DNA from 3 places in the Cedecea sp. B1(4) genome. Region 2 is predicted to be linked to each of the others. Evidence: predicted binding sites of a transcription regulator. Region 2 holds the regulator's gene; each other region holds the start of a gene.
The links. The regulator PurR, encoded in region 2, represses purine synthesis genes. The targets are predictions, from matches to a motif close to CANGCAAACGTTTGCNTG.
Positions count from the first base shown of each region.

Region 1 (10,673 bases), 280 kb from region 2:
ATGAAAATTACGGTAGATAGTATCAATGCAATGTTCGAGGGGACAAAAGCGCTGCTGATTGGTGGGGCAATAACCTCAATTATTGGGTCGTTGATTATTTTGAATATTACTGAGGTTATCACCGCCAGAATCCCTTTGATGGTTGTGGTATTATTTTTATTGACGGTGGGGCCGGGTTTATTTGCAATGTTATTTAGTCCAATGACTAAATTAACTGCGAAGATTTTTGATATAAAGTCAAGCGCGGTGCTTTGTCGTATATTTTCAGGTATATATTTTATACTGTATTTATTTATTCCCTTGCTTATAGTTAACATGATTCTCACAAACGCACTGTCTCTTCGCAGTGGAGATAATGGCTTGCGTGTATGTTTTGCCATCGGGTGCTTCATCATTGCAGTTGTACAGACTAAAAGGTTTTACAAACTCATCGCTGAATGACATTTGGCACATTCTCACCAAATCCCTTGTAAAGACTATATCTCAAGCCCCGTTTTTCTGGGAGCCGTGATAAAACGGATTAATTAGCTCCGCCACGGCTTCCAGTTAACACCTCGCAAATCTGTAAGTCGGAGATTTATTCCCCCGGAATTCGTACCCGCGCGGCAGGCTGGCGCAGCGTCATCCATGAGTAAAGGGCGTTAAACAGCACCACGCTGGCGGTGACCAGGAACACGGTGCGGAAGCCGTAGCTGGCGGAAACGGCGGCACCGAGCAGCGGGCCGGTGACGTTGCCAATATCGCGGAAGGACTGGTTGTAGCTGAAAATACGGCCCGAGATTTGGCTGGAAGAGTTATAGACCAGCAGCGTTTGCACGGCGGGGAGAAGAGCCCCGTCGGCGGCACCAAGCAAAAAGCGTAAGATCCCGAGCTGCCACGGGTTTTGTACCAACGACATCGGGATGAGCAGCAAAACGGAAATTACCAGCGCACCAATCAGGATCTTTTCCGGCCCTATACGATCCCCCAGCTTGCCGAGTCTTGGGGCACTGATCAGCGCCGCTACGCCGGGCACGGAAGCAATCATCCCGCTAATAAACGCCAGATTGCTGACGTTACCGGCCAGATCGCGCACGTAGAGCGTCAGGATAGGCGCGATAGAACCGGTGGCAACCTGGATGATCATCGTGGTGACAAACAGACTCAGTACCAGGCGGGGATTTTTTAATGAGGTGAGTACCTGGCGGGCGTGCAGCATGTCTTTTTTGGAAACGGGCGTGAACGACTCGCGAATAAAAAACAGCGTCATCACGAAGCAGATAAACAGCACCAGCGAGGTGATGAAGAACACCGAGCGCAGCCCGTAGCTGTCCGCCATCAGGCCACCCATCAGCGGGCCTAGCAGCGCGCCGCTGACCGCTCCCGTAGACAGCGTGCCAAGTGCCCAGCCGCTTTTATGGCGCGGTATCTGAGTGGCTATCAGCGCGTTGGCATTCGGCACAAACCCACCCAGCAGGCCAAGTAAGGCCCTAAGCGCCAGAAATTGCCAAATGTTTTGCGCGAGACCCATCAACAGCATGACGACAGACATGCCAAGCGCGGAACGCAGCAGCATAAGTTTTCGGCCTTTACGGTCGGCAAGCCCACCCCAGAAAGGGGATGCCACGGCAGAAAACAGGAAAGTAATGCTAAAGACCAGCCCGGACCACATGTTCAGCTGACTGTGGCCGGTGACGCCGAGTTGCTCAACGTAAAGCGGGAGGAAGGGCATGACCAGGCTGAATGCCGCGCCGGTCAGGAAGCAGCCAACCCAGACGACGGCCAGATTACGCTTCCAGTTGATAGTGCTGTCAGGGGGAGTCATACCGCTCCGAAGTTGCCAGTGCCAAAGAGAAGAGAGGGAATTATTACTCTGCTAATTATGCGCCTGTTGGCATTGGGCTGGCAAATCAAAGGGCTTTTTCGATCAAACTACGGCAAAAAAAACCGCCTGAAAAGGCGGCTGTTAGGCGTTATTGGTAACGGTCGGGCATGCCTTCCGGGCGCGTCTTAAAGCGGCGATGCAGCCACATGTACTGCTCTGGTGCCATCAGGATGCACTTCTCGACAATTTTGTTCATCCAGCGTGCCGTTGCTTCCGGGCTGTCAAGCGGTGGGTTCAGCTCTGGCTGAATAATCGTCAGCTCGTAGCCTTTGCCGCCCGGCAGGCGACGCGGAACAAACGGCACGGCGCAGGCGCCGGAGAGTTTGGCGAGCGTGTAGGTTCCCGTGGTGGTCGCAGCTTGTTCAACGGCAAAGAACGGCACAAACTCGCTGCCTCTCGGGCCGTAATCGTGGTCCGGGGCATACCAGATGATGTCGCCATTTTTCAGCGCGCGGATCATGCCTTTCAGATCTTTGCGGTCAATCATGCTCTTATTGGAGCGCATGCGCCCCCAGGTCTGCAGCCAGTCCAGCAGCGGGTTGTCGTTTGGGCGGTAAACGCCGATGCCCGGCGTTTTAATGCCGAAAATACGGGCGCCCAGCTCCAGCGTCAGGAAGTGAATGCCAATCAGTAAAATGCCCTGGCCCGTTTTCTCGATGCCTTTAACAATATCCACACCTTCGTAGTGGCACCATTTATTGATGCGCTTCGTAGACCAGAACCAGGCCATGCCGGTCTCAATCAGCCCCATGCCGACTGACTCGAAGTTGGCGATCACCATCTGCTCGCGTTTTTCCTCGCTCATGTCCGGGAAGCAGAGTTCAAGATTGCGGTAGGCTATTTTCGCGCGGCGTTTCATCAGGCGTTTTGCCAGCCGGCCCAGCCCGCAGCCGATGCGATAAAGCACCGGATAGGGGAGCTGCACCAGCAGGTATAAAAAGCCGATGCCAAGCCAGGTGAGCCAATAGCGCGGGTGCAGTAATGCACGGGAGAATTGCGGTAAGTTCGTCATGTAAAACCTTTGTGACGGCAATTGCCGGATCTTCTAATCATTCCATTGTGGCATTTTTTAGCGCAGAGCCAAAATACGCGGCGTCGGAGTGCCTGATATTTCATCAATTGTTGCCGCAGATGCCTTTGAATGAGCAAAATGTAGCGTAAAACGTGGGGATGTAAATAAGCGTTATTTGCTTTATGATGCAGCCCACTTTTTTTCAACGATTGCGAGCGAACACCATGCCAGTGTTACACAACCGCGTATCGAATGAGGAGCTGCGTGAGCGCATGCTTGCCGAAACCGAGCCGCGCACGACCATCTCATTCTACAAATATTTCAATATCGAAACGCCGCAGGCGACCCGTGATGCACTGTATCAGCTGTTCCTGAGCCTGAACGTGTTTGGCCGTGTCTATCTGGCGCATGAAGGGATCAACGCTCAGATAAGCGTCCCGGAAAGCCGCGTTGCTGCCCTCCGCGAAGCGATTTATGCCTTCCACCCGGCCTTAAATAATTTGCGCCTGAATATTGCGCTGGAAGATGACGGTAAATCCTTCTGGGTGCTGCGCATGAAGGTACGCGACCGTATTGTCGCTGACGGTATTGATGACCCGACGTTTGACGCAAGTGACGTGGGGGAATATCTGAAGGCTGCGGAAGTAAACGCCATGCTCGACGATCCGAGCGCGGTATTTATCGATATGCGTAACCACTACGAATACGAAGTGGGGCATTTCGAGGACGCGGTCGAAATTCCGGCCGACACCTTCCGTGAGCAGCTGCCGAAAGCCGTAAATATGATGCAGGATGACAAAGAGAAGAAAATTGTCATGTATTGCACCGGCGGCATTCGCTGTGAAAAAGCCAGCGCTTGGATGCGCCATAACGGCTTCAAAAATGTGTATCACATTGAAGGCGGGATCATTGAATATGCGCGCCGCGCGCGTGAGCAAGGTTTGCCGGTGCGCTTTGTCGGTAAAAACTTTGTTTTCGATGAGCGTATGGGAGAACGTATATCTGACGATGTGATCGCCCATTGCCATCAGTGCGGAACGCCGTGCGACAGCCACACCAACTGCAAAAATGACGGCTGCCATCTGCTGTTTATTCAGTGTCCGGCCTGTGCTGAGAAATTCTCTGGCTGCTGCAGTGAAGTTTGCCGTGATGAGCTGGCGCTATCTCCAGAAGAACAGCGCCGCCGCCGGGCAGGCCGCGAAAACGGGAATAAGATCTTTAATAAATCTCGTGGGATGCTGAATACCACGCTGGGTATTCCTGATCCCGAGAAGTAATCACATTCCCCCGGTTCGCCGGGGGAGTATTTTTACTGACGTAGGCCTTCGACAGAAATAATCAGATCAACGTCCTGAGACGCTGGCCCCAGATCCTGAGTAATATTGAAGTCCTTCAGCTTAATTTTACCTTCGGCCTCAAAACCCGCGCGCACGCCGCCCCACGGATCGTTACCCTGACCAATCAGCTTAGCCTTCAGCGTAACCGGCTTTGTCACGCCGTTCAGGGTCAGGTTGCCGGTAATATCTAAAGCTTCACCGTCTTTTTTCACTTCCGTTGAGGCGAAGGTAGCCTGCGGGAACTTAGTCACGTTGAGGAACTCTGCGCTACGCAGGTGTTTGTCACGTTCGGCATGGTTGGTATCCACGCTGGTGGTGTTGATGGTGACGTTGACTTTATCTGCCGCCGGGTTTTTCTCGTCGAAGGTAAAAGTTCCGTCAAAATCGCGGAAGGTACCGTACAGCCAGCTATAGCCGAGATGCTGAATACGGAAATTCACAAACGCATGCTGACCTTGTTTATCAATTTTATAGTCAGCGGCCACGGCGGAGCCGGTGGTGAATAACAGAGCACTTAAGGTGGCTCCCAGCAGGATTTTCTTCATTGTCTTACTCTCCATAGTTAACGGGATGCTTTCCCCAGCATGCGCTTGAGGGTGGCATCTTTATCTAGAAAATGGTGCTTTAAGGCCGCAAGGGCGTGTAGTACGGAAACAATCACCACGGTCCACGCCAGCCAGAGATGAACTGTCCCGGCAAGGTCGGCCTGCGCCCCGAAGTCGGTTAGCGTGGCGGGCACATCAAACCAGCCAAACACGCTAATGGGTTTACCGTCAGCCGTTGAAATCAGATACCCGCTCAGCAAAATGGCGAACAATAATGCATACAGCAAAATATGTGCGGTAAGTGCGCCGATGCGCGTCAGGCGTGAATAACTTTTTAACGGTGGCGGCGGAGGTGATATAAAGCGCCAGAGAATACGAATAGCCAGAGCAGACATTAACAAGATGCCGATGCTCTTATGTATTTCTGGTGCTTTATGGTACCAGACGTCGTAATAGCCCAGCGTGACCATCCAAAGTCCGAGTGCAAACATGCCATAAACCGTGGCGGCAACCAGCCAGTGAAGGAGAACCGAAAAATGTCCATAGCGTTCGGATGAGTTTCGCCATTGCATATTTATGCGTCCATGTATTTTCTAAAGAAGCTAAAACATAGGCGTTCTGTTAACAGCAGATCAACATAAATATCCGTATTTCGATATATATTTATTGTATGTCTGTTTTTTTGAATAACACTAGCGGCAGGCGTTCAGTAGAGTCGAATGAATATGATCGTTTTTGATTGAGGAGAGTATTTATTGACGGTTAATTATTTGCGCTAAAACTATATTTAATTAATTTTACGTCAATAATTGTCAATATAACAGGAGTCTGAATAATCAAAAGAAATAGATATAAGCCAGATCGAGAAGTGCAAGTATTGCCCAGAGAAAAAGATACAGAATAAAGTGTTCGCGAATATTGTTGGTTAAAAATTGAAAAAAGCGAATCATGATGGCCCCAAAGAAAAGTGGCGGAAATGCCCGCCACTCGGGGATTCTACGCCGTTTTGAAGCGAGAAAGTACAAATGGGGATAAATCAAAGGCAGGTTTTTGACCCAAAGCAAACTGGCAGGCAATTTCGCCTAAAACGGAGGCGAATTTGAACCCGTGTCCGCTCAGCCCGGTAATGATCAGGGTGTTGTCATGGCCGGGGAGAGTATCAATGATGAAATCTTCATCCGGCGAATTGTCATAGGTGCAGGCTTTACCGTGCAGGCAGCAGCCGATGCCGGGTAAAAATTCGCGCAAGAACGGAAAGACTTCAGACCCATCGCTGGCGACGGCGCCAAAGGGTTTACGCTGCTCGGGGGAGTCAATCAGTTGCCCGCCGTTGTGCTTGCCCAGCTTCAGTTCGTTGTCTTCCGCCGGGAAGCCGTAATACTGATCGCCGTTGGGTGTTTCTGCGGTAAACGCCGGGAATTTGTTGTTCTCGCTGTAGCGCCCATCGGCCTGGTGCCAGGCAAAGATTTTGCGAACCGAGGCGATCGGCAGGTCAGGCAGCAGTTTGGTAACCCAGGTCCCCGCGCTGACCAGCAGTTTGCTCCCGTGATATTCACCTTCTTCAGTCACGACGGTGACACCTTCGTCGCCGTGGCGGATCGCCGTCACCCTGCAGTTAAAAAGCTGAGCGCTGCCGCCTTGCTTAGCAAGGTTGATGTAGGTTTCGATGGCTAGCTCGCTTTTCAGCACGCCTGAGTCCGTCTCAAACAGGCCGACGTAGTTTTCAGGCACAGCAATCTCCGGCCAGCGGGCGGCAATGGCGGCGGCGTCCAGTGTTTCAACCGGCAGGGAAAATTTCTCTGCGCTGGAGGCGACATTGCGAATAAAGGGCGAATCAGATGGCCCCAGGTTAATGACCCCGGTGCGGTGGAAGAGCTTCTCACCGCTGGCTTCCGCCAGGGCATCCCACAGTTTTTGTGCTCGCAGGACCAACGGGACATATTTTTCACCTTCGCCATAAGCATGGCGCATCAGGCGAGTGTCGCCGTGGTGGCTGCCCTGGTCATGCGGCGGGTGGCCGCTGTCGAGCATCAGTACCTTCAGGCCCGAGTGTGTGGCATAGCAGCCTGCGGCGGCACCGACGGAGCCGCTGCCGACAATGATGAGGTCGTAGTTCATAAGCTTTTCTCTGTGGAAAATTATCTGTAGCAGGGTAATTAATTCACCGGAACGATGCAATTGACGGTGACGCTTAAAATAAAAAAGGCACCCCGTTGGGTGCCTGTGGCCATTGTTAAGCATGTGTCGTCAATGCTTGCGATAATCGCTTTCCTGGTAATCACTGGATTCAATTTTGGCTATCCCGGCCTCAAGGATGGAAATAAATTGCCGGGCGACATCGGTGGTCAGCCAGAGGGTCTGACCGATTTCGGTTTCATCGTGCTTCTGATTATTGGATGTCAGGTAATGCAGGCGCAGCATCATGGCGTCGTAGCTGTCGACGGTGCTGATATCCCATCCGACGAGGGGATGAGTCTGAATAACATCACTATTTTTTTCCATCATAACCCCTTTTATACGTGTTTAAAGACAACGACTAGTGAGGTTCATGCGTGATTTATCGTGAAGCGACTTAAGTATATCAACACTCTTGCGGTCATGGGGATGAAATAATTACCTGGTAACACTTTTTCCACATTATCCTGGAAAAGCGAACAATAAATCGACAGGCTATTCCGATGTAATTGGAAAGAAAGGCAGGAAAGACTTTAGCGGCGTTTAAAAAATAATCAAATCAGCGAGGGAAATAAAAAAAACCGGATGGCGACACCCGGCAAAAAGTACCAACATACTTGAGGGTATTAGTCGGCAGAGAACCAATCGTCAGCGCTTTCCCAGGTTTCCTGGAGGATCTCGCTGATTCGCGTTTTGTCTTCTTTGGCACCGCCCAGCACGGAGAGGTTATTGCCGGAGGCATAACGTACCTGCACTTCGCTGCTGGTGTCGGGGAAATGTTGATTGATACGGCGGGAAAGCTCACTGGCAAGGGCATCGATAGCCCCGGCTGGCAATGGTGTGGTTTTGGCTATAGTGACTTCAATACGCATAACGACCCCCTGTACAATATACTGGATATTTATACAGGCTTAATTTCCAGTAAGCAACAGGGGGCGTTGAAAAATTTAGCCTTTAACGGACCAGACGACCTCTTCACCCGCCAGGAACGGCACGATGCTGTCGTCGCCGGCTTCAATCAGTTCTGGCATTTTCTCAGCGACGCGAACCAGCTCGATGTGCTCTTCATTGACCGGCAGGCCGTAGAAGCGCGGGCCGTTCAGCGAAGCGAAAGCTTCAAAATGCTGCAGCGCGTTCATTTCTTCAAATACCGTCGCATAGGCACCGAGCGCGGAAGGCGCGTTGAAGCAGCCGGCACAGCCGCAGCTGGCTTCTTTACGATGACGCGCATGTGGCGCAGAGTCGGTGCCGAGGAACACGCGATCGCAGCCGCTGGTGACCAGCTCGCGCAGTGCTTCCTGGTGGATGCTGCGTTTCAGAATCGGCAGGCAATAAAGGTGCGGACGAATTCCGCCCACCAGCATGTGGTTACGGTTAAACATCAGGTGCTGAGGCGTGATAGTCGCGCCAATCAGCGAGTTGCCTTCTTTCACATACTGGGCGGCATCTTTGGTGGTGATATGTTCAAACACCACTTTCAGCTCAGGCAACTGGCGACGCAGCGGCTCCATGACGGTTTCAATAAAGCGCGCTTCGCGATCGAAAATATCGATATCAGCATGGGTGACTTCGCCGTGCACCAGCAGCGGCATGCCAATTTTCTGCATACGCTCAAGCACCGGCAGAATGGCTGCGGTGCTGGTTACGCCATGAGCGGAGTTGGTTGTGGCGTTCGCCGGGTAAAGCTTGGCAGCGGTAAACACGCCTGCATTGAACCCGCGTTCGATTTCGTTGGGATCCAGCGTGTCGGTCAGGTAGCAGGTCATCAGCGGTTCAAACTTTTGCCCGGCCGGAACCGCATCAAGAATGCGCTGGCGATAAGCAATAGCGGCCTCTACGCTGGTCACTGGGGGCACAAGATTGGGCATGACAATCGCGCGGCCATAGGTCTGGCTGGTGTAAGGCACCACGGTTTTCAGCATCTCACCGTCACGAAGGTGAATATGCCAGTCATCTGGGCGGCGGATTTTTAATACCTGAGGTAATGCGGTCATCAATGTGCTCCGGCGTGAGAGGGAAATCAGTCATCAAGGGCTGGTTTTATGCCGGGCACTAAGGATAAGGGGAAACGTTATCGTTTGCACCCCTTATATTGCGCATGTTGTACAAAACCCTCAGAGCGCATGAACGGCTCTGAGGGGCAGGGGCTATTCCGTTAACGGAATGATTATCTCACCGGGTTTTACTTCAATGCCTTTGGCATATTTCTTCGCCAGCGACTCGCCGGTGCTGCGGTCTTCGCTCAGGATATAAGCAGGCTGCTGATTGAAGTAGCTGCGCAGGGACTGGTTAAGGTAAGGGATCATGGTCTGCAGGACGGTCTGCATTTTTTGCGGCTCGACCTGAGCGTCAACCACCTCCATTTCCTGCAGGTAGATGGCGCCTTGCTCTTTATTGAACACCGGCAGTGCTTTCAGCTTGAGCTTCAGAATGGCTTTTTGGTTACCAAACAGGGATGTCATGTCGAGATTGGCATCGCCGGTCAGGGTAATTTTATTCGGCTCTTCCCGCCCTATCTGACTGACTAAATGGGTTAACACCACATGGGCTTCAGCCACGCCGGGCAGGCCAATATCCTTCGAGAAGTTATTGTGTTTTTCCAGCGACTGGTTGATTTCCTGTTCGCTCACGCTGTACTGCGTTAACTGGTTGCATCCTGAGAGCAGGCCGCTAAGCATCAATGCTGCGGCAAAAACAATCTTCTTCATAGGCTTCCTCAAAATAGCGGCTCCAATGCCGTGCCTTGCTTTATCAGCATAATGCGGCACGGCGGGAGCGGCTACCGGAAAAAGATGATACGAGAAAATTATCCCTGCCCGCCAGGCTCCAGCATCGTTGGCTCAACGGGTCTAAGGCTAAATTGCCACCACAGGGCGGCAAGGGTGATACAGCCGATAATGCCGAGCATGGCCCAGGGTAACTCCGGCTGCTGCAGGGCTTTACCTGCGTCAAACAGCCAGCCACCGCCGGTGTAACCTAGTGCGCCGCCCAGCGACAGGCCCAAACGGCTGAACCCCATGTAGCTGCCGCGAGCGCGGGCATCCGCCAGCGAGGCGCTGAGTGTTTCCCGCGCAGGTTCAGCGATGATTGAGCCGATGTAGAAAGTACAAATCAGGGCGAAAAGTTGCTGTAGGTTGGACGCCAGACCAATAGGCATCAGGCTCACCGTCATCAGCACCAGGCCTGCCATTAAGCGTTGCTCCAGGCGGAAGCGCCTTTCACTCCAGCGGGCGATAGGGTAGAGCAGCGTCAGCGAAAGCGCGGCTTCAATGGCGTACATCCATTTTACCGCCGACGCGGTACCGGCAATGTCGTTGACCATCAGCGGCAGCATCAGCATGACCTGCACCGCCAGCATGTAATAGCCGGTGAGCGTCAGAACATAGGTGATAAAGCGTTTATCTCGAAACACGCGACCCATGCCTTCGCGCATTGGGGTGCGGATCGTTGAAAGTTTATAGGCGGGCAGCAGCCAGGCATTAAGCGCGGCGCACAGGACAAACATTACGGCACCGACGGCGCATACCAGACGGAAGTCGTACAGCAACAGCCAGCTACCCAGCAGAGCGCCGATCACCGCGCCTGCACTGTCCTGCATCATCAGGATGGAGAAGAAGCGGCCGCGGTGCTGAGGGCGAACCAGTTTGACGACCAGCGCCGAGCGGGGCGGATCAAACAGCGTTCCGCCAATAGCGGAGAGCAGGCAGGAAAGCCATAGCATCCAGGGTTCCGTGGCGATG
Region 1 is NZ_JCAHMZ010000001.1:210,821-221,493, forward strand. It holds gene ACR6JA_RS00975 (hypothetical protein) at 1-441, shown strand; gene mdtG (multidrug efflux MFS transporter MdtG) at 578-1,804, opposite strand; gene ACR6JA_RS00985 (Kdo(2)-lipid IV(A) acyltransferase) at 1,953-2,876, opposite strand; gene trhO (oxygen-dependent tRNA uridine(34) hydroxylase TrhO) at 3,101-4,153, shown strand; gene ACR6JA_RS00995 (YceI family protein) at 4,186-4,758, opposite strand; gene ACR6JA_RS01000 (cytochrome b) at 4,776-5,330, opposite strand; gene ACR6JA_RS01005 (DUF2770 family protein) at 5,595-5,708, opposite strand; gene solA (N-methyl-L-tryptophan oxidase) at 5,755-6,876, opposite strand; gene bssS (biofilm formation regulator BssS) at 7,006-7,260, opposite strand; gene dinI (DNA damage-inducible protein I) at 7,560-7,805, opposite strand; gene pyrC (dihydroorotase) at 7,881-8,927, opposite strand; gene ACR6JA_RS01030 (lipoprotein) at 9,081-9,641, opposite strand; gene mdtH (multidrug efflux MFS transporter MdtH) at 9,740-10,673, opposite strand, start outside.
Region 1: pyrC (dihydroorotase) is a predicted target of PurR. The motif match lies at 8,995-9,012, and genes of this name have one in related genera.

Region 2 (10,673 bases):
ATGACTTCCGCAAAGCAATTGGCAATGCACGCGACGCCGGTTTTGACCTGGTTGAGCTGCACTCCGCCCACGGCTATCTGCTGCACCAATTCCTGTCTCCTTCTTCGAACCACCGTACCGACGAATACGGCGGCAGCCGCGAGAACCGTGCTCGCCTGGTGCTGGAAGTGGTTGATGCCGGGATCAAAGAATGGGGTGCCGATCGCATCGGGATCCGCGTGTCGCCGATTGGCTCGTTCCAGAACGTGGACAACGGCCCGAACGAAGAAGCTGACGCGCTGTACCTGATTGAAGAGCTGGGCAAACGCGGTATTGCTTATCTGCACATGTCCGAGCCGGACTGGGCCGGTGGCGAACCGTACACCGAAGCATTCCGTGCCAAAGTCCGTGAGCGTTTTAGCGGCGTGATCGTTGGCGCTGGCGCCTATACCCCGGAGAAAGCAGAAGACCTGATCGGCAAAGGCCTGATCGACGCCGTCGCGTTTGGCCGTTCGTTCATTGCCAACCCGGACCTGGTGGCTCGTCTGCACAAAAATGCCGAGCTGAACCCACAGCGCCCAGAGTCCTTCTACGGCGGCGGCGCGGAAGGCTACACCGACTACCCAACGCTGTAACTCCGCAGTACCTTTCATTGATAGCGGCGCACAAACGCCGCTATACTCAACGATTCCAGAAATAACTGTCTCATTCGACGAGGATTTTATGCGTCTACTTCATACCATGCTGCGCGTTGGCGACCTGCAACGCTCCATCGAGTTCTATACCAAAGTGCTGGGCATGAAATTGCTGCGTACCAGCGAAAACACCGAATACAAATACTCTCTTGCGTTTGTCGGCTATGGCGATGAAAGCGACACGGCGGTTATCGAACTGACCTATAACTGGGGCGTGGACAGCTATGAGCTGGGCACCGCTTACGGCCACATCGCGCTTAGCGTGGATAACGCCGCAGACGCCTGCGAACGCATTCGCAATAACGGCGGCAACGTGACCCGTGAAGCCGGCCCGGTAAAAGGCGGCACCACCGTTATCGCTTTTGTCGAAGATCCGGACGGTTACAAAATCGAGCTGATCGAAGAGAAGCACGCGGGCAAAGGCCTGGGTAACTGATTTTCAGGCGATTAGCGTCAAACAAGGGGCGTGTTGTGCGCCCTGAAGGTTGCTAACAAAGAGGGAAAAAGCGTGGTTTTTCCCTCTTTGTGGTTAACAGATGAAAATCAATGAATTGATTTTTCTGGTTTATTTCATAATGACTTCGGGTCGCCTCTCCTATTATTGGAGAGTTACCACACCCTGAAGGCGCACGTTGTGCGGCCTTTACTGCAACACTCCCCGAAATTTGCCATAATGCGCGCTGCATTTTCCCCGTATTAAGAGAAGCTGATGTCAGACAACACGCAATTGCATGGCCTGTGCGACCGTTTTCGTGGTTTTTATCCGGTAGTGATCGACGTTGAAACCGCAGGTTTTAACGCTAAAACCGATGCGTTACTGGAGATCGCTGCCGTTACCCTGAAGATGGATGAAGACGGCTGGTTATCCCCCGACGAAACGCTGCACTTCCATGTCGATCCGTTTGAGGGCGCGAACCTGCAGCCTGAAGCCCTGGCGTTTAACGGCATTGACCCGCATAACCCCCTGCGTGGTGCCGTCAGCGAATACGATGCCCTGCACGCGATTTTCAAAGCCGTGCGCAAAGGGATTAAAGACAGCGGCTGCAGCCGGGCGATTATGGTGGCGCACAACGCCACGTTCGATCACAGCTTTATGATGGCGGCCGCAGAGCGAGCCTCTTTGAAACGCAACCCGTTCCATCCGTTTGTGACGTTTGATACTGCGGCCCTGAGCGGCCTGGTGCTGGGGCAAACCGTGCTGGCAAAAGCCTGCATCGCCGCAGGTCAGAAGTTTGACAGCTCGCAGGCCCACTCCGCCCTGTACGACACCGAGCAAACCGCCCTGCTGTTCTGCGAAATCGTCAACCGTTGGAAACGCCTCGGCGGCTGGCCGCTGCCAATGGCCGACGAGCCGGAATCTGAGGCATAAAAAAAGCGACCTAAGGGTCGCTTTTTTACTGGCCGGCGAAATTACTCTGCGCCAGGCTCTTCAGATTTATGCTTCTCTGCGGTCTCTTTGATAAGCGATTGCAGTTCGCCGCGCTGGTACATCTCGATGATGATGTCGCAGCCGCCGACCAGCTCACCGTCCACCCACAGCTGCGGGAACGTTGGCCAGTTAGCGTATTTTGGCAACTCGGCACGGATGTCCGGGTTTTGCAGAATATCCACATAGGCGAAACGCTCGCCGCAGGCGGACAGCGCCTGAACGGCCTGAGCGGAGAAGCCGCAGCTCGGCAGCTTCGGGGAACCTTTCATATAGAGAAGAATCGGGTTCTCAGCGATCTGGCGTTGAATTTTTTCAATAGTGCTCATTGTCTTGCTTCCTCAAACCTTGATACGGCAATAGTCTGCCATTGTAGCCAGTTGCGCCCCGGGCAGAAAACACCATTTTTATCAGGGTTTCTCTTTCCCCCGCCTGGCGCGCAAACATACCTTAAGAATAACACTTTTACGGCGCGCGAAAATGAGCAATTTGCTTCATTCAAGATCAATTAAACAGCGGATAACACCCTGGAATGGCTAATTTTTTAGCTATAGCTTCCACTTTTGGCCGTTAAATAGTATTTGCCTATTAACATTATCGGCTTTTATGCATTAGAATCGTCGGGTTTCGCAAAAATCATACGCAGGCATGATCGTTAGCATCATGTCTTCATTTATCAGGGGATTGACGAGTGGCGCGGATAAATAAAATCTCTATCACGCTATGTGCTCTGCTATTTGCTTTGCCCTATACACCTTTGGCGCAGGCGTCTGAGCACGTCCGCCATCCTGTTGCACAAAAAGGCCATCCGGCCAAGACAACAACCAGTAAAAGCAACAAGGGCAAAGAGAAAGCAAAACCGAAGGTCAGCACAGCCTCCACAAAAAAGAAGTCCGGTAAAAAAGACACCTCGCCGGCAAAAGCCAAAGTGGCTAAACACACCACCACCGGCAAAAGCAGCACCCTCGCTAAAACCAGCAGCAAAAAAACCTCGCAGAAATTAGCCCTACAGCCAGCTTCAGCCACCGTTGCCTACACTGAAAAATGCACTCATCGTAAAGGGCATAAAAAGCAGTGCGTTAAGGTGAAGTCGGAAAAAAATCTGACCATCGCGCAGGCACATAAAGTGCGCGTGCAGAAAGCTCAAAAAACGGCCATGAACAAGCTGATGGGGCAAATTGGCAAACCGTATCGCTGGGGTGGCACTTCTCCGCGCACCGGTTTCGACTGCAGCGGGCTGATTTATTACGCTTATAAAGATCTGGTGAATATCCGTATTCCACGCACCGCCAATGAAATGTATCACCTGCGCGATGCCTCCTCCGTTGACCGCGGCGAACTGGAAAGCGGTGACCTGGTGTTCTTCCGTACCCAGGGCCGTGGCACCGCCGATCACGTTGGCGTCTACGTTGGCAACGGGAAGTTTATTCAGTCCCCGCGCAGCGGCCGCGATATTCAGATCACCTCCCTAAGCGAAGATTACTGGCAGCGCCATTACGTCGGCGCCCGCCGGGTCATGACGCCAAAAACTATTCGTTAATCTTATCGCGCCCTTTCGGGCTAATCAGACTGATTAAAATAAAACAGCCCGGCAACGGGCTGTTTTATTTTGTTGTTTCATTGCGCTTTTTTGCACTCTCGTAATTTGCTAACCTTATGACCACACAAAATGTAGTTATATTGTGAAGCAAAATAACAAGGAGTGAAGCCATGTCGTTCGAACTACCCGCCCTGCCCTATGCCAAAGATGCGCTGGCACCGCATATCTCAGCCGAAACCCTCGAGTACCATTACGGCAAACACCACCAGACCTACGTCACTAACCTGAATAATCTGATCAAAGGCAGCCCGTTTGAAGGTAAAACGCTGGAAGAGATCGTGACAGAATCTGACGGCGGGATCTTCAATAACGCAGCCCAGGTCTGGAACCATACGTTCTACTGGCACTGCCTGGCGCCGAATGCCGGCGGGGAGCCGACCGGTGACGTGCTGGCAGCCATCAACCACGCTTTTGGCAGCGTGGAAGCCTTTAAAAAGCAGTTCACCGAAGCGGCCATCAAAAACTTTGGCTCCGGCTGGACATGGCTGGTGAAAAAGAGCGACGGCAGCCTGGCAATCGTCTCGACCTCTAACGCAGGCACCCCGTTAACAACCGGAGCAAAACCGCTGCTGACCGTGGACGTATGGGAGCATGCCTACTACATTGATTACCGCAATGCGCGCCCGGTTTATCTCGACCACTTCTGGGCGCTGGTCAACTGGGAATTTGTTGCGCAAAACCTGGCAGGCTGATTTTTAACGGTTAGTCACGAAGGAGGGAAGCAACGCTTTTCTTCTATATACGAGAAGGGCCGCGAAAGCGGCCCTTTGTAAATCAGTGCAGGACGGCGGTTAGCGCCCCGGCAACAATCAGACTCAGTACGATAACCGTAGTCACCACGGAAAACTTCAGATCGGTACTCATCGTAAGCTCCTTTTATTTCCCTACAAAGTGTATGTGGGGTGATTTTCCCACAATTAGCGATAAAAATCCTGCTGGATTTGCACAGATATCGGTTTTCCCTCTTCCACTTTGCCCCGGGATAAGCCAAAATCCTTCGCTAATTTACCGCGTATCGCCCGGCAACGCCCTCCTCCCGCTGTATGTCGCATCCCCGACAGGCCTGCAACCAACGTGTTGCCCCAGGAGTTAGCGAAGGCAAACGTTTAACACATGAGTTATCAGGAGTTTACGATATGGTCTGGAGTGACATCTAATGGCAACGATTAAGGACGTAGCGAAGCGCGCAAACGTTTCCACTACCACTGTGTCACATGTCATTAACAAGACCCGTTTTGTGGCGGAAGAGACACGCAACGCCGTCTGGGCAGCCATCAAAGAGCTGCACTATTCGCCAAGCGCCGTGGCTCGCAGCCTGAAGGTCAACCACACCAAATCTATCGGCCTGCTTGCCACCTCAAGCGAAGCCCCTTATTTTGCGGAAATTATTGAATCCGTTGAGAACAGCTGTTTCGCCAAGGGCTACACCCTGATTCTGGGCAACGCGCACAACAACTTTGAAAAGCAGCGCGCTTACCTGTCCATGATGGCGCAAAAACGCGTGGACGGGCTGCTGGTCATGTGTTCCGAATACCCTGAGACGCTGCTTTCAACCCTGGAAGAGTACCGCCATATTCCGATGGTGGTGATGGACTGGGGCGAAGCTCGTGCGGACTTTACCGATTCCGTGGTCGATAACGCATTCCACGGCGGCTACCTTGCGGGCCGCTACCTGATTGAACGTGGCCATCGCGATATCGGTGCTATTCCGGGTCAGCTGGAGCGAAATACCGGCGGCGGCCGCCATGCAGGGTTCCTGAAGGCGCTTGAAGAAGCCAATATCAAAGTGCCGGATAACTGGGTGGTTCAGGGTGATTTCGAACCAGAGTCTGGTTATCGCGCCATGCAGCAACTGCTTAACCAGCCGCATCGCCCTACCGCCGTTTTCTGCGGCGGCGATATTATGGCGATGGGTGCAATTTGCGCCGCAGACGAAATGGGGCTGCGCGTGCCGCAGGACATTTCTATCATTGGCTATGACAACGTGCGCAACGCCCGCTATTTCTCTCCGGCGCTGACCACAATCCACCAGCCGAAAGAGCGCCTGGGCGAAACGGCGTTTAACATGCTGCTCGACCGCATCATTAATAAGCGCGAAGAGTCGCAGACGATTGAAGTCCATCCTCGTCTGATTGAACGCCGCTCGGTGGCCGACGGCCCGTTCCGCGATTACCGCCGCTAAGCCTCTTCGGGGGCCGGGAATATGTTACCCGGCTCCTGCAGCCACTCCTGATTCATCGTCTCACTGTCACCCAAATAGTCCAGCAGCCAGCTCAAAGCGGGCGAAGCATCATCCTGCCGCCAGGTTAAGCAGCAGGCCGCGTCCGGGAATGGATTCTCCAGCATCAACTCTTTCCAGTCGCCCCTGACGAGCCACGACTGGGCAATGTGTGTCGGCACCATACCAATGCATAATCCCGCCGTCAGGCAATCCGCCCCCGACGCCCAGTCCGGCACCACCACGCGGCGCTGGTTGTCCAGCAGCCAGGTAATGCGCTTGGGTAACGAACGGGATGTGTCTTCTAGCACAAGGGATGGCCAGGGACGAATGTCATCATCCAGAATGATACCTTCCCGTTGCGCAAGCGGATGGTCAGCGGAAACCACACAGCGCCAGCTTAGCGCCCCCATGTCCCGAAATGCGTAACGCCCCCCGACCGGGATAGCCTGCGTGGCGCCAATCGCCGCCTCAACTCGCCCGTCGGCAAGCGCATCCCACACGCCGTTGAACACTTCCTGGGAAACCCTTAACTCGATATCCGGGAAATGACGATAAAAATCCAGCACCAGCTGACGAGTACGCTCAGGTTTAACGATATTGTCTACCGCAATGGACAGGTGCCCACGCCAGCCGTTGGCTATCTGCTGGCACTGCTGGCGCGTTGCCATCATTTTTTTGATAACAGACCGACCTTCTTTGAGAAAAAACGCCCCGGCGGCGGTCAGCTCAACGTCCCGATGACGCCGTTCAAACAGCGGTACGGCCAGCCATTCTTCAAGCTGACGCACCGTGTAGCTGATGGCAGAGGGCACGCGATGCAGCTCCTGGGCCGCACCGCTAAAGCTGCCGTTTCGCGCCACGGCATCAACCACTTCCAGCGAATATTCAGACCACATATTTCTGCCTGCAAAAAATTTGAATGCAATTTGCAAATATTAGCGTTTCACAAGCGGTTTTGCACTCCGTAGACTCCTGCCCCGTTAACCTGCTATCAAAATCAAGAGTGAAATATGCAACCATCAAAGGGATTTCTTATCTGGCTTGCGGGGCTGAGCGTGCTGGGTTTCCTGGCCACCGACATGTACCTGCCCGCCTTTGCCGCCATTCAACAAGATCTGGGTACCACCGCCTCCGCCGTGAGTGCCAGCCTGAGCCTGTTCCTCGCTGGCTTTGCTTTCGCCCAGCTAATCTGGGGCCCGCTTTCCGACCGCTTCGGGCGTAAACCTGTGCTGTTGATTGGCCTGGTCATGTTTGCCGTCGGCTGTATCGGGATGCTTTGGGTGCAGGATGCCACCACGCTGCTGGTGCTGCGCTTTATTCAGGCCGTGGGCGTCTGCTCAGCCGCCGTTAGCTGGCAGGCCCTGGTGACTGATTATTATCCCGCCAACCGCGCTGGCCGCATTTTTGCCACCATCATGCCGCTGGTCGGGCTTTCTCCGGCGCTGGCCCCGCTGCTCGGCAGCTGGCTGCTGAACCATTTTGAATGGCAGGCTATTTTCGCCGTGCTGTTCGCCGTCGCTTTGCTGCTGATGATCCCCACGCTGCGCCTCAAGCCCCGGACTCAGCACCACGAGCAAACCCAAGACAATAAAGTCAGCTTCTTCTCTTTATTACGTTCCCGCGTTTACGGTGGCAACGTGCTGATTTACGCCGCCTGTTCCGCCAGCTTTTTCGCCTGGCTCACCGGCTCGCCGTTTATTCTGAATGAGATGGGCTACAGCCCCGCGGCAATTGGCCTGAGCTACATGCCGCAGACTGTCGCTTTCCTGGTTGGTGGCTATGGCTGCCGCAGTGCGCTGCAAAAGTGGAGTGGCAAACAGCTACTTCCGTGGCTGCTGGCTCTGTATACCCTGAGCGTGGTCGCCACCTGGGGCGTGGCGGTGAGCGGCCATGCTGATCTGACGCTGCTGCTTATTCCGTTCTGCGTGATGGCCGCGGCGAACGGCGCCATCTACCCTATCGTGGTGTCCTCGGCCCTGCTGCCTTTCCCGCAGGCAACCGGGAAAGCCGCAGCACTGCAAAACACCCTGCAGCTTGGGCTTTGCTTCCTGGCAAGCTTAATGGTTTCCTGGCTGGTCACTACGCCGCTGCTGACCACCACCAGCGTGATGCTGGCGACAGTCCTGCTTGCTGGTCTGGGCTATGCCCTGCAACACGCGGCCCAACGCGAAGCACCAAACAAGGGCCACAGCGAGCTGTCCCGCGCACAGTAACCTTCATGATAATGTGAATGTTGTGTGATTAGCTTGCTAACAATATTCCATTGAACCCTCAATTAAACGGGCTTATAGTAATTGCGGTTCTACGATAAGCCTTATCAATTTTATTTTGCGGAAGCCGGAGCGCTTCCGTTTTTCCATGGATGGCCTTTCAGTAAGGGAGAATCCCCCCTTTCTCTGTTCTACGTCGGATATCAGGCACGCGGAATTTTCCGTGAGAGTTCTCACAAGCCGGGAATAGCGTCTACGCTGTTTTAAGGTTCTGATCACAACAAGGTGATGGAGAAGCTATGAGTTCATCGTGTATAGAAGAAGTGAGCGTACGAGATAACGAATGGTATCGTATCGCAAATGAAATGCTGAGCCGGGCAGGTATCACCCTCAACGGCCCAAACCCCTTTGATATTCAGGTCAAAAACCCGAACTTTTTTAAACGCGTTCTGCAGGAAGGTTCTCTCGGCCTTGGCGAAAGCTATATGGACGGCTGGTGGGAATGCGAACGGCTGGATATCTTTTTCACTAAAGTCCTGCGTGCCGGGCTGGAAAACCAACTCCCCCACCATTTCAAAGATACCCTGCGCATTGCGGCGGCAAGACTGGTTAACCTGCAGTCTAAAAAACGCGCATGGATAGTCGGGAAAGAGCATTACGATCTTGGCAACGATCTGTTCAGCCGGATGCTGGACAAGCACATGCAATACTCCTGCGGTTACTGGAAAGACGCGACAAATCTCAGCGACGCTCAGGATGCCAAGCTCAAAATGATCTGCGAAAAACTGCAGCTGAAACCCGGTATGAAGCTGCTGGATATCGGCTGCGGCTGGGGCGGTCTGGCCGAGTTTGCAGCACGCAACTACGGCGTATCCGTCTTTGGTGTGACGATCTCCGCGGAACAGCAAAAAATGGCGCAGGCGCGTTGCAAAGGTCTGGATGTCACCATCCTTTTACAGGACTACCGCGACCTGAACGAACAATTTGACCGCATTGTTTCCGTCGGCATGTTTGAGCACGTCGGGCCTAAAAATTATGCCACCTACTTTGACGTTGCCGACCGCAACCTCAAGCCAGACGGCATTTTCCTGCTACACACAATAGGTTCTAAAAAGACCGACAATAATGTCGATCCGTGGATCAATAAGTACATTTTCCCTAATGGCTGCCTGCCGTCGGTACGGCAGATTGCCGACGCCAGCGAACCGCATTTTGTGATGGAAGACTGGCACAACTTCGGCGCCGACTATGACAAAACGCTGATGGCCTGGCACGAGCGTTTTCTGGCAACCTGGTCAGAAATCGAAGGCAACTATTCTGAGCGCTTTAAAAGGATGTTTAGCTACTACCTGAATGCCTGCGCCGGCGCTTTCCGGGCGCGCGACATTCAGCTCTGGCAGGTTGTTTTCAGCCGAGGCATTGAGCACGGTCTGCGCGTACCCCGTTAAAACAGACCCGGTGAATGCCGGGTTTTCTTCTTTTCAATTGTCTCTCTTTGCGCACCAATGTGATTCACCTCACAGGTTTAGCCCTGTCTGCGCTTAGCGGCTTGATCTGCTTAACAGATATCATTTCCTATGATGGAAACCGGTTTCATCAATCACAGACAATCTGGGCATTAGCCGTATCAATGATTGCCTGTCGGAGATGGCAGGTCAGACCGTGAGGACAACGATGAAATACGCATTTCCTGAGCATTTCTGGTGGGGCAGCGCAGCCTCCGGCCCACAAACCGAGGGTGAAGCGCTGAACTTTGGCAAATCTGAAACCATCTGGGACCGATGGTTCGCCGAGCAGCCTAACCGTTTCCACCACGGCGTCGGGCCGCAAAACACCTCAACTTTTTATCAGCGCTGGAAGCAGGACATCGCCCTGCTGAAAAAGCTCAATCACAATACTTTCCGCACCTCCATTTCCTGGGCTCGTCTGATTCCCGAGGGCACGGGGGAAGTCAACCCGCTGGCGGTTGAGTTCTATAACCAGGTGATTGACGAACTGTTGGCTCAGGGCATTAAGCCATTTATCAACCTGTACCACTTTGATATGCCAATGGTGATGCAGGAAAAAGGCGGCTGGGAAAGCCGTGAAGTGGTTGACGCCTACGCCGCCTACGCCAATACCTGTTTCGAGCTTTTCGGCGATCGCGTGAAGCACTGGTTTACCTTCAATGAGCCGGTTGTTCCGGTTGAATGCGGCTACCTCTATGACTACCACTACCCTAACGTGGTGGATTTCAACCGCGCGGTGACCGTCGCTTACCACACCATGCTTGCCCACGCTAAAGCGGTCAAGGCTTACCATGCCCGCAGCGATGACGGTCAGATTGGCATCATTCTCAACCTGACGCCATCTTACCCTCGTTCGCAAAACCCGGCTGACGTAAAGGCCGCCAACCTGGCCGACCTGATGTTTAACCGCAGTTTCCTCGACCCGGCACTGCGCGGTGAATATCCTGTTGAGCTGGTCGCGTTCCTGAAAGAGCACGATAAACTTCCGGCCTGTCAGCCTGAAGACAAAGCCCTGCTCGCCGCGGGCGTCGTAG
Region 2 is NZ_JCAHMZ010000001.1:485,937-496,609, reverse strand. It holds gene ACR6JA_RS02480 (alkene reductase) at 1-614, shown strand, start outside; gene gloA (lactoylglutathione lyase) at 703-1,110, shown strand; gene rnt (ribonuclease T) at 1,384-2,043, shown strand; gene ACR6JA_RS02465 (Grx4 family monothiol glutaredoxin) at 2,085-2,429, opposite strand; gene ACR6JA_RS02460 (C40 family peptidase) at 2,792-3,640, shown strand; gene sodB (superoxide dismutase [Fe]) at 3,811-4,392, shown strand; gene cydH (cytochrome bd-I oxidase subunit CydH) at 4,475-4,564, opposite strand; gene purR (HTH-type transcriptional repressor PurR) at 4,857-5,882, shown strand; gene punR (DNA-binding transcriptional activator PunR) at 5,879-6,817, opposite strand; gene punC (purine nucleoside transporter PunC) at 6,932-8,134, shown strand; gene cfa (cyclopropane fatty acyl phospholipid synthase) at 8,431-9,579, shown strand; gene ACR6JA_RS02425 (glycoside hydrolase family 1 protein) at 9,806-10,673, shown strand, end outside.

Region 3 (10,673 bases), 390 kb from region 2:
TAATTCGTTGAGCAACACCGCCTCGATGTTTAACTACCAGGCTGAAAACCATCCCCTGAGCGGGACAGCTAACGGCGGCAAGCTCAAAGAAATTGAAGTGAAATCCCTGGCCGATCTTGCCACGCTGACGCTTGCCTGTAAGGTACAAAACGTCGCGTTACCGAAAGACGCGCTGATTCGTATCAACCCAACCCCGAATGAAAAAAAACAGCACGGGCTGAAGGCGCTGTATCTGGATGCATCCGCACTCGCCAGATTCAGTCACGCGCTGCTGGGGTCGGGCACAACGAATATGGGCAGGATGACGCTCGAGCAACTTCAATCGCTGAATCACACTCTGCGTGAAAAAGCGGAGAACGGCAGTCTTCGCATTCGTTAGCTGCGAGTAAACATCGGCGGCCATTCGCGCCGGTGATTTCACCGAGAAAAGGATGTCGCACGTTTTGTTTAGTACTCTAAACACCATTTGATTCAATGTATTGAACTCTATTATAGCGCTAAACATTTCATAAACTGCCCCAGAGCCTGCCCGTCTAATGTTGTGATCCTGCTTCAATAAACAGATAATCAGGGTATACTCCCGCGTCTTAATTTGCCCGGACTGATGGAAACGCTCCTGTGAGAGGATGCTGAAACGCGCCATGACACGACACGCTTCCCCGATTTTGCAAACGCTTCTGGATACTGACGCCTATAAGCTTCATATGCAGCAAGCGGTTTATCACCGCTATTACGACGTAAATGTCGCAGCGGAATTCCGCTGCCGCGGCGACGACCTGCTGGGCATTCATGCCGAGGCTATTCGTGAGCAGGTCGCGGCTATGCAGCACCTGCGCCTCAGCGACGAAGAATTTCACTGGCTGAAAAGCCTGCCCTTTTTCAAAGCCGATTACCTCGACTGGCTGCGTGACTTCCGCTATGACCCTGCTCAGGTTCAGGTGACCAATAATCATGGTCACCTGGATATCCGCCTAAGCGGTCCCTGGCGGGAAGTCATCATGTGGGAAGTTCCCCTGCTGGCGGTAATCAGTGAAGTCGTTCACCAGCATCGTGCCCCCGGCGTGACGCCAAAAATGGCGCTGGATCACCTGGAAACTAAGCTGCAGGAATTTAACACGCTGACCGCCGGGCTGGATCTTTCTCATTTCCGCCTGATGGACTTCGGCACCCGCCGCCGTTTCTCTCGGGAAGTGCAGCAGGCGATTGTCGAGCGCCTCAAGCAGGAGCCGTGGTTTATCGGCACCAGCAACTATGATCTGGCCCGCCGGCTTGATCTTACGCCGATGGGCACCCAGGCCCACGAGTGGTTCCAGGCACATCAGCAGATAAGCCCGGACCTGGCGAACAGCCAACGTGCAGCGCTGCAGGCGTGGCTCGACGAATATCCCGATCAGCTAGGAATAGCCCTGACTGACTGCATCACCATGGATGCTTTCCTGCGTGATTTCGGCAAAGAGTTCGCCACGCGCTATCAGGGGCTGCGCCATGACTCCGGTGACCCGGTAGAGTGGGGAGAAAAAGCTATTGCCCACTACCAGAAGCTGGGTATCGATCCGTTAAGCAAAGTGTTGGTGTTTTCCGACAATCTGGATTTAAACAAAGCTGTGGAGCTGTACCGCCGCTTCTCATCCCGGGTTAACCTCAGCTTTGGTATCGGCACCCGCCTGACCTGCGACATTCCGCAGGTTAAGCCGCTGAACATCGTGATTAAGCTCGTGGAGTGCAACGGTAAGCCGGTGGCTAAGCTTTCGGATAGCCCGGGAAAAACCATCTGCCACGACAAAGCCTTTGTTCGGGCACTGCGCAAAGCCTTTGACCTTCCGCTGGTTAAAAAAGCCAGCTGATTCAGCGATAATCGGTGAATAGCCGCTTCGCTATTCACCGCCCTTCTCTCATTCCTTTATTTCTTCATTAGTAACGCGAATTCTGCTTGTCTGATGGCGCGCGACAGGTAACATAGATAACCCCCATCTGTGGGTTACTATTTTTTTTGTCATTGACCATTTAATAGAGAGAAAACTATGAGCGTTGTGCCTGTAGCCGACGTACTCCAGGGCCGTGCCGCCGTTGACAGCGAAGTCACCGTGCGCGGATGGGTACGTACTCGAAGAGATTCAAAAGCTGGTATCTCCTTCCTCGCCGTCTACGACGGTTCCTGCTTTGATCCTGTACAGGCCGTCATTAATAATTCTCTGCCCAATTACAATGAAGACGTGCTGCGCCTGACCACCGGCTGCTCCGTGATTGTTACCGGCAAAGTGGTCGAGTCTCAGGGCCAGGGCCAGGCATTCGAACTTCAGGCTACCAAAGTTGAAGTGACCGGCTGGGTTGACGATCCGGATACCTACCCGATGGCGGCCAAACGCCACAGCATTGAATACCTCCGCGAAGTGGCTCACCTCCGCCCACGTACCAATATGATTGGTGCCGTAGCGCGTGTGCGTCACACGCTGGCCCAGGCGCTGCATCGCTTCTTCCATGAAAATGGTTATTTCTGGGTATCGACTCCGCTGATCACCGCTTCGGACACCGAAGGCGCCGGTGAGATGTTCCGCGTTTCAACGCTGGATCTGGAAAATCTGCCTCGCACCGCAGAAGGCAAAGTCGATTTTGATAAAGACTTCTTCGGGAAAGAAGCCTTCCTGACCGTTTCCGGCCAGCTGAACGGCGAAACCTACGCGAGCGCGCTGTCCAAGGTTTATACCTTCGGGCCAACCTTCCGCGCGGAAAACTCCAACACTAGCCGCCACCTGGCTGAATTCTGGATGCTGGAGCCGGAAGTCGCCTTTGCCGATCTGGACGACGTTGCCGGCCTGGCCGAAGCGATGCTCAAGTACGTCTTTAAGGCTGTTCTGGAAGAACGCATGGACGACATGAAGTTCTTTGCCGAGCGCGTGGACAAAGAGGCCATTGAGCGTCTCGAACGCTTCATCTCCGCAGACTTCGCCCAGGTGAACTACACCGATGCGGTCGACATCTTGCTGAACTGTGGGCATAAGTTCGAAAACCCGGTTTACTGGGGCGTCGATCTCTCCTCCGAGCACGAGCGTTACCTGGCCGAGCAGCACTTCAAGGCACCGGTGGTGGTGAAAAACTACCCGAAAGACATCAAAGCTTTCTATATGCGCCTTAACGAAGACGGTAAAACCGTTGCCGCGATGGACGTCCTGGCGCCAGGCATCGGTGAAATCATCGGTGGTTCCCAGCGTGAAGAACGTCTGGATGTGCTGGATGCGCGCATGGCTGAAATGGGTCTGAATAAAGAAGATTACTGGTGGTACCGCGACCTACGCCGCTACGGCACCGTGCCGCATTCCGGTTTCGGCCTGGGCTTTGAGCGTCTGATCGCCTATGTTACCGGCGTTCAGAACGTGCGCGACGTGATTCCGTTCCCACGTACCCCGCGTAACGCCAGCTTCTAAGCCAACAAAACCAAAGGCCAGCTTTTCGCTGGCCTTTTTTACATTTGACAATAAAAGGTCTATTTTCTTCAACGCTCATTAAGCAAACGTCAATTTCAACCGCCATTCCCGACTGCCCCGTTACCAACTATTTCTATCTCACACTCTTTAACAAAAATTGCGCTTAAGTTTGCTCGCATTTCAAATCGGTGCTGGGCATAGCACAATCGTTCACTTTTCGCACAGACATCTGGACATCCAAAAACAAGTCAAAAAATGAACAATTGTGAACAAGAAATACCCACTCATTGAGCTTATGCGGATTAAACATAAGTAATTCATATATATATGTTAACAAGCGAAGCATTTTTGTTGCGCTAAGAATGAAATTTGAAATGGTTCACAAAGTTCCCTGAAATTAATATTAAGTTACACATATTTTCTTTTTGAAACTCAATGTGCGCATTTGTAGCACTTTCAGGCTAGCGAAACGGTTTCATGGATGGAAAGATGCCAGACAGATACAGAAAGACACCAAACTATCATCAATAGTTCCGTAAAGAATTATTGACGGCAGTGGCAGGTGTCCATAAAAACCACAATGAGGGTAATAAATAATGATGAAGCGCAATATTCTGGCAGTGGTTATCCCTGCTCTGCTGGTAGCCGGTGCAGCTAACGCTGCAGAAATCTATAACAAAGACGGCAACAAAGTTGACCTGTACGGTAAAGCGGTAGGTCTGCACTATTTCGGTAAAACCGACGGCCCAAATGGCACCGGTGACCAAACTTACGCTCGTCTGGGCTTCAAAGGCGAAACCCAGATCAACAGCCAGCTGACCGGTTACGGCCAGTGGGAATATAACTTCAGCGGCAGCAACTCTGAAGGCGGTACTGACTCTCAGGCCAACAACAAAACTCGTCTGGCCTTCGCGGGTCTGAAATTCGGTGATGCGGGCTCCTTCGACTACGGTCGTAACTACGGCCTGGTTTACGATGCAATCGGCGTGACCGATATGCTGCCAGAATTCGGTGGCGATACCGGCGCGAGCGACAACTTCTTCTCCGGTCGTAACGGTGGCCTGGCCACTTACCGTAACCACAGCTTCTTCGGCCTGGTTGACGGTCTGGACTTCGGCGTTCAGTACCTGGGTAAAAACGATCGTGGAACCAACAGCGGTAAAGATATCGTTCGTTCAAACGGTGACGGCTGGGCGACCTCCGCAAGCTACACCGTTGATGGCTTCGGTGTTGTAGGCGCATACGGCGCTGCTAACCGTCTGGCAGCTCAGAACAACCTGAAATACGGCAACGGCAACGGTAAAGCTGAGCAGTGGGCTACCGGTCTGAAATATGACGCGAACAACATCTACCTGGCCGCGCTGTACGGTGAAAGCCACAACGCAACTCGCTTGGGAATCAATGGCACCCAGGGCTACCTGAACAAAACTCAGGACTTCTCCGTTGTGGCACAGTACCAGTTCGATTTCGGCCTGCGTCCATCCATCGCTTACTACAAATCTAAAGCGAAAGATGTTGAAGGTATCGGCAGCGAAGACTACATCAACTACATTGATATCGGCGCGACCTACTACTTCAACAAAAACATGTCTACCTACGTTGACTACCAGATCAACCAGCTGGACAAAAACAACAAGCTGGGCCTGAGCGACGACGACACCGTTGCTGTTGGTATCGTTTACCAGTTCTAATTTCAGCCATTTGTTTGTCTGAAATGTTTAAAAACAGGGCTTCGGCCCTGTTTTTTTATGGCAAAAAAGTAGAATAAACCCGATGTTATCGCTAACCGTCTCTTTTTGTCGCAAACGGTTGGCAATTCGTAAAACAGCAGTTAACCTGAAAGCGATTTCCCCCGATATCACTAATGGAACCCGTCATGTTTGAGAACATTACCGCTGCCCCTGCCGATCCTATTCTTGGTCTGGCTGACCTGTTTCGCGCCGACGACCGTCCAACCAAAATTAACCTCGGCATCGGGGTCTATAAGGACGAGACCGGTAAAACCCCTGTCCTGACCAGCGTGAAGAAAGCTGAGCTTTATCTGCTGGAAAATGAGACCACCAAAAACTATCTGGGCATTGATGGTATTCCAGAGTTTGGCCGCTGCACGCAAGAGCTGCTGTTCGGCAAAAGCAACGCGCTTATTGCCGACAAACGCGCCCGTACGGCACAAACCCCAGGCGGGACCGGTGCGCTGCGCGTTGCCGCTGATTTCCTGGCGAAAAACACCGCAGCAAAACGCGTTTGGGTAAGCAACCCAAGCTGGCCGAACCACAAAAGCGTGTTTAACGCCGCGGGCCTGGAAGTGAAAGAGTACGCCTACTACGATGCGGAAAATCACAGCCTGGACTTTGATGGCCTGGTGGCCAGCCTGCAGGCGGCGGAAGCCGGTGACGTCGTATTGTTCCATGGCTGCTGCCATAACCCAACCGGGATCGATCCTACCGCCGAACAGTGGAAAACGCTGGCAGAGATGTCGCTGGCCAAAGGCTGGCTGCCGCTGTTTGACTTTGCTTACCAGGGCTTTGCCCGTGGCCTGGAAGAAGATGCGGAAGGCCTGCGTCTTTTCGCGGCCGGCCACAAAGAACTGCTGGTCGCCAGCTCCTACTCCAAGAACTTCGGTTTGTACAACGAACGCGTGGGCGCTTTCACGCTGGTTGCCGCCGATGCTGATACCGCTGACCGTTCATTCAGCCAGGTGAAATCGGTTATTCGTGCCAACTACTCCAACCCACCGGCACACGGTGCCTCCGTTGTGGCGACTATTCTGAGCAACGACGCGCTGCGTACCATGTGGGAACAAGAGTTGACCGATATGCGTCAGCGTATTCACCGCATGCGTCAGCTGTTTGTGAATACCCTGCAGGAGAAAGGCGCCAACCGCGACTTCAGCTTCATTATTAACCAGAACGGGATGTTCTCGTTCAGCGGCCTGACCAAAGAACAGGTCCTGCGCCTGCGTGAAGAGTTCGGCGTTTACGCCGTCGCATCTGGCCGCGTTAACGTGGCGGGCATGACGCCGGATAACATGGCGCCGCTGTGCGAAGCCATCGTTGCCGTGCTGTAATCACCACGTATAGCAAAAGAGCCGCTTTAGCGGCTCTTTGTTTATTGGAAACCCGTCTTACCAGACCGGCTGCTCATCCTGCAAAAACGGATTATGCAGGCGTTCATAGCCCAGCGTAGACATTGGGCCGTGGCCGGGAATAAAGGTCACATCATCCCCCAGCGGCAGCAGCTTACGTTTGATAGAATCAATCAACGCCGCATGGTCACCACGCGGGAAATCGCTGCGCCCCACTCCGCCTTTAAAGATAACATCGCCCGAAACCAGTAAACGAGAGGCCGCATCGAAGAAAACGATATGGCCAGGCGTATGCCCCGGACAATGCAACACCTGTAAAGTTACATTCCCTACGGAAACACATTCCCCTTCGTTTAACCAGCGGTCCGGCGTCAAAGGTTGACACTCGTCGAGGCCAAACATCCGGCTTTGCTGCGGCAGTCCCTGCAGCCAGAACTCATCTTCTTTTTCCGGCCCCATAACGGGCACGCCGTAATGTGCCGCTAGCTCAGCCGCCGCGCCAACGTGATCGAGATGACCATGCGTCAACAGAATTTGGCTAATCTGCACGCCTTTCTGTGCCACTTCTTGCTTAATGCGCGCCGCATCGCCGCCGGGATCCACCAGCGCTGCCTGCTGCGTTTCCTCGCACCAAATAAGAGAACAGTTCTGGGCAAAAGCCGTGACCGGAATAATGTGATAGTTCATGCTGCTCCATTACCGACAACAAAGCCGGATTCCGTTGTTTTACCAGTGCCTTACCGGCCCGGTATCAATATGCACAAAGTCGCTGCTGGGGTAGTATCCTACACCACCTGCCCGCATAGATAATGCTGCTTTGCGAATATTGCTTAACGAAACGCCTTCAATATGGAAATCCATCGCCTGGCCTTTGGTGTGGTAGCTTTTTTTCGCCACGCCTCGGCTGTGAGCACGGAGTTCATTATTGGTGTCGATGGAACGGTAGCCGGAAACCAACTGGACCGGTTTGTTAGTCCCCAAAAGCCCCTGCAGGCGATAGAGTTGGTCGAACAGGGAAGGATCGATGGATTTAATCTTGTTCGCCCGGTAGTCCCGGAAGAAATGATTAAGCCTTGCTAATTCATCCTGAATATAGCCTCTGCCATCAAAAAACTCAGCTTTCAGTGACTCTCCAGTATGCAGGTTATTGAGAGTCAAAATACGCGGGCGTGGTGTCGAGAGGGTGGCAAACGACGGCAAAGGCATGAGAGCGGCACCGAAAGCCACGCCCCCCAAAGCCAGTAGCTTGCGGCGATTAGCGTCAAATTTGTCCATGATATCCAGGTCTACAGGTAATAAAATGATGGTTTAATATGCACTTTTGCGCACAGCCATCGCACCATAACTGCCCGAATCCGGGGAGTCAAGGCACGATAAAACCCTGCAACGGCGGGCCCTGCAGAGGGCCCGGCTGCGTTTTACATTTTCTACGACCACTAATTCATTAGAAATGTTGCGTTTAGCGGATTAATAACCCGGCTTTTGCGAGGTTTTGTGCGCCAGATCGCGCGGTGAGATCATAATTGTAAATATCTGTACGAAACTCGGTGCGGCCATCTTTTCCGACAAAAGCGGTCAGATAGTACAGATTAACCGGAATGTTATGCCGGATATTGACGTATTTAGTGTTCCCTTCCTGCAAGGTACTGGATATACGGGAATCATTCCATCCGGCATCCTGCAACAGCATATTTGCCAGCTCAGACGCCTTGTTGACCCGTACACAGCCTGAACTCAGCGCCCTTGCATCCTTCTGGAAGAGATTATGATTGGGCGTGTCATGCAGGTAGATGGCGTCAGAACTCGGCATATTAAACTTGTAGCGTCCAAGCGAGTTCTGCGTGCCGGGCTTCTGCTGGAAACGGAACGGCAGATTATTCTCGGTGATCGTCGACCAGTCTACGCGCCACGGATCGATCATCTCCGCATTGTTGCTCCAGCCGCGAATCACGCTATAGCCGTGCTGTTCCAGGTAACCCGGATTCTGGCGAACCTTTGGCAGAATGTCTTTTCGCGCCAGCGTCGGCGGCACGTTCCACGGAGGGTTAACCACAACGTTGTTCAGCGCGCTGCTCATCATCGGGGTTTTGCGATCCGGCCGCCCAACGATAACGCGAGAAGCCAACGCTTCATTGCCGTTAAGGTAATACACCAGCGAATAGTTAGGAATGTTCACCATAATGCCGGTCTCAAGTTTATCCGGCAGCAGGCGTAAACGTTGAATATTCAATGCTACCAGGGCTGCACGCTGCTGAGGCGTGACGTTAAGCCAGTCGCGCGTCAGTTGGCCAATCGCACCGTCCGAGCCTAACCCTTGCCATTGCTGGAAGCGTTTCACGCCATCGACCAGATCTCGGCTATAAACGCCGCGGGCGGCAACCTGAGATTTCTTCTTGCCAGCCTGAGGAGACGCGTCCTCGACGTTAATCGCGGACGGGCTTACGGTGACATCAGCCACGCTGGTCACCCCCGATGGCTTGTCCTGAAGCATTCCGGTTCGGGCAAGAATTTCTCTCAGCGCCCCCACGTCGTTGCTCCACTGCCCTGGCCTTAATGTCTCTTTGCCGGCCATCTGCGGCCACGGACGGGTATCAGCCAACAGATGAATCAGCGACTGATGCAGCTGGGCATACTGCGGATGCTGAGGCGCAAGGCTGTCGATAAAGTTCACCAGAGAACCCTGATCAACGGCTACCTGCCACTGGTTAATCACCGACAGGGGCGGCGTTTTTAACTTGTAAGGCGTGCTGCTATAAAGCCAGCGATTGCCGTCAATCGGGATGCCCGAAACGAACTGCAGGTAACCCATCATGGCGTCGGAAAGCACCACATCGCGCGCCATACCGGTCACTGCGGGATCGGTCAACAGCTCAACCCACTGGTTAAACTGCGGCTGTATTCCGGCAATGGCCACCTCCGCCAGCTGTTGCTGAAAGGCCTTAACCGCATCGCGGTTTTCCCACATCGGCTTCATGTCACGCGCAGCATAGAAGGCCGACAGAGCGTTGAGATAAACCGGCGTGTAGCCCGCAGGCAGGCCCGCAATAAGCTGCGACCGGCTTTGTGCCGCCGACATCGTGGAGGTGTTTGTTGGCAAAGTTCCGGCCATCGTGGCCGTCGCCGTAGACTGCGCCAAAGGCTGATTGAGTTCCGTGGGCCGATCGGTCTGGAAAGCAGAACTGTCGGAGGGAACGACGGCAGGCTCGTCGGCCTGGGCCACAAACAGCGGAGCGAAACTGAGCGCGAGGCAGTAACCGACTGCCGATAATCGAAAATCTTTAGCTTTTCTAAGCAACATCCCTTGCCCCCTGTTTATTACTGTGCTCACCGTCAAAGGCGGGAAGTATTCACCACTAGTATATAAACAGTAAAAACCATTTGCCTGACAAAATGTAAAGAAAATTAAAGATTAAGACTGTTCGCGACAAAGAAAAAGCGGGCCTTAGCCCGCTTGATAATATCGCATCCAGTATCGCTGGTTTACGAGGCGTCCGCCGTTTCCGAACCCTGCTGCGGCTCTGGCAGCGCCGGGGCCGCAAAGCCACGCAGGCCAACAACATGAACGTGTTCGCTGTTCTGGAAGACCTTACGCACCAGCTTATAGGTGGTCCCTTTTTCCGGGCTGATGTTTTCTGGAGCGGCAATAATTAATTGCATTTCCAGACGTTCACACAGCTCAAATAGCGTGGCGATGGACTTGGCATCCAGTCGCGCCGCTTCGTCCAGGAACAGCAGGCGGCAAGGGGAAATGTCTTTCCCACGCAGGCGCTGCGACTCATCTTCCCAGCTCTGAACAACCATCACCAGGATAGACATCCCGGTCCCGATAGCTTCCCCGGTGGACAACGCCCCGCTCTCTGCACGCAGCCAGCCGTCTGAACCACGGTTTACCTCAACTTCCATTTCCAGGTAGTTACGGTAATCCAGCAGCTCTTCGCCGATGGTCTGCGGCGTGCGCTGGCCCATGTCGATCTGCGGGTTAAGGCGCTGATAAAGCTTCGCCAGCGCTTCGGAGAAGGTCAGGCGATTGCTGTTGAACAGATCCTGATGCTGCTCATGCTGCTCGGAAAGAACGTTCAGCAGCGTTGCGTGAGCCTCGCGCACGTTGACGTTCAGACGAACACTCTTCACCTGACCGAAGGAGACGCTTTGCAGGCCCTGGTTGA
Region 3 is NZ_JCAHMZ010000001.1:95,065-105,737, reverse strand. It holds gene ACR6JA_RS00450 (hypothetical protein) at 1-379, shown strand, start outside; gene pncB (nicotinate phosphoribosyltransferase) at 642-1,844, shown strand; gene asnS (asparagine--tRNA ligase) at 2,022-3,422, shown strand; gene ompF (porin OmpF) at 4,019-5,113, shown strand; gene ACR6JA_RS00430 (amino acid aminotransferase) at 5,299-6,489, shown strand; gene ACR6JA_RS00425 (MBL fold metallo-hydrolase) at 6,547-7,194, opposite strand; gene mepK (peptidoglycan L,D-endopeptidase MepK) at 7,234-7,782, opposite strand; gene ldtD (L,D-transpeptidase) at 7,967-9,805, opposite strand; gene mukB (chromosome partition protein MukB) at 9,988-10,673, opposite strand, start outside.
Region 3: ACR6JA_RS00430 (amino acid aminotransferase) is a predicted target of PurR. The motif match lies at 5,221-5,238, and genes of this name have one in related genera.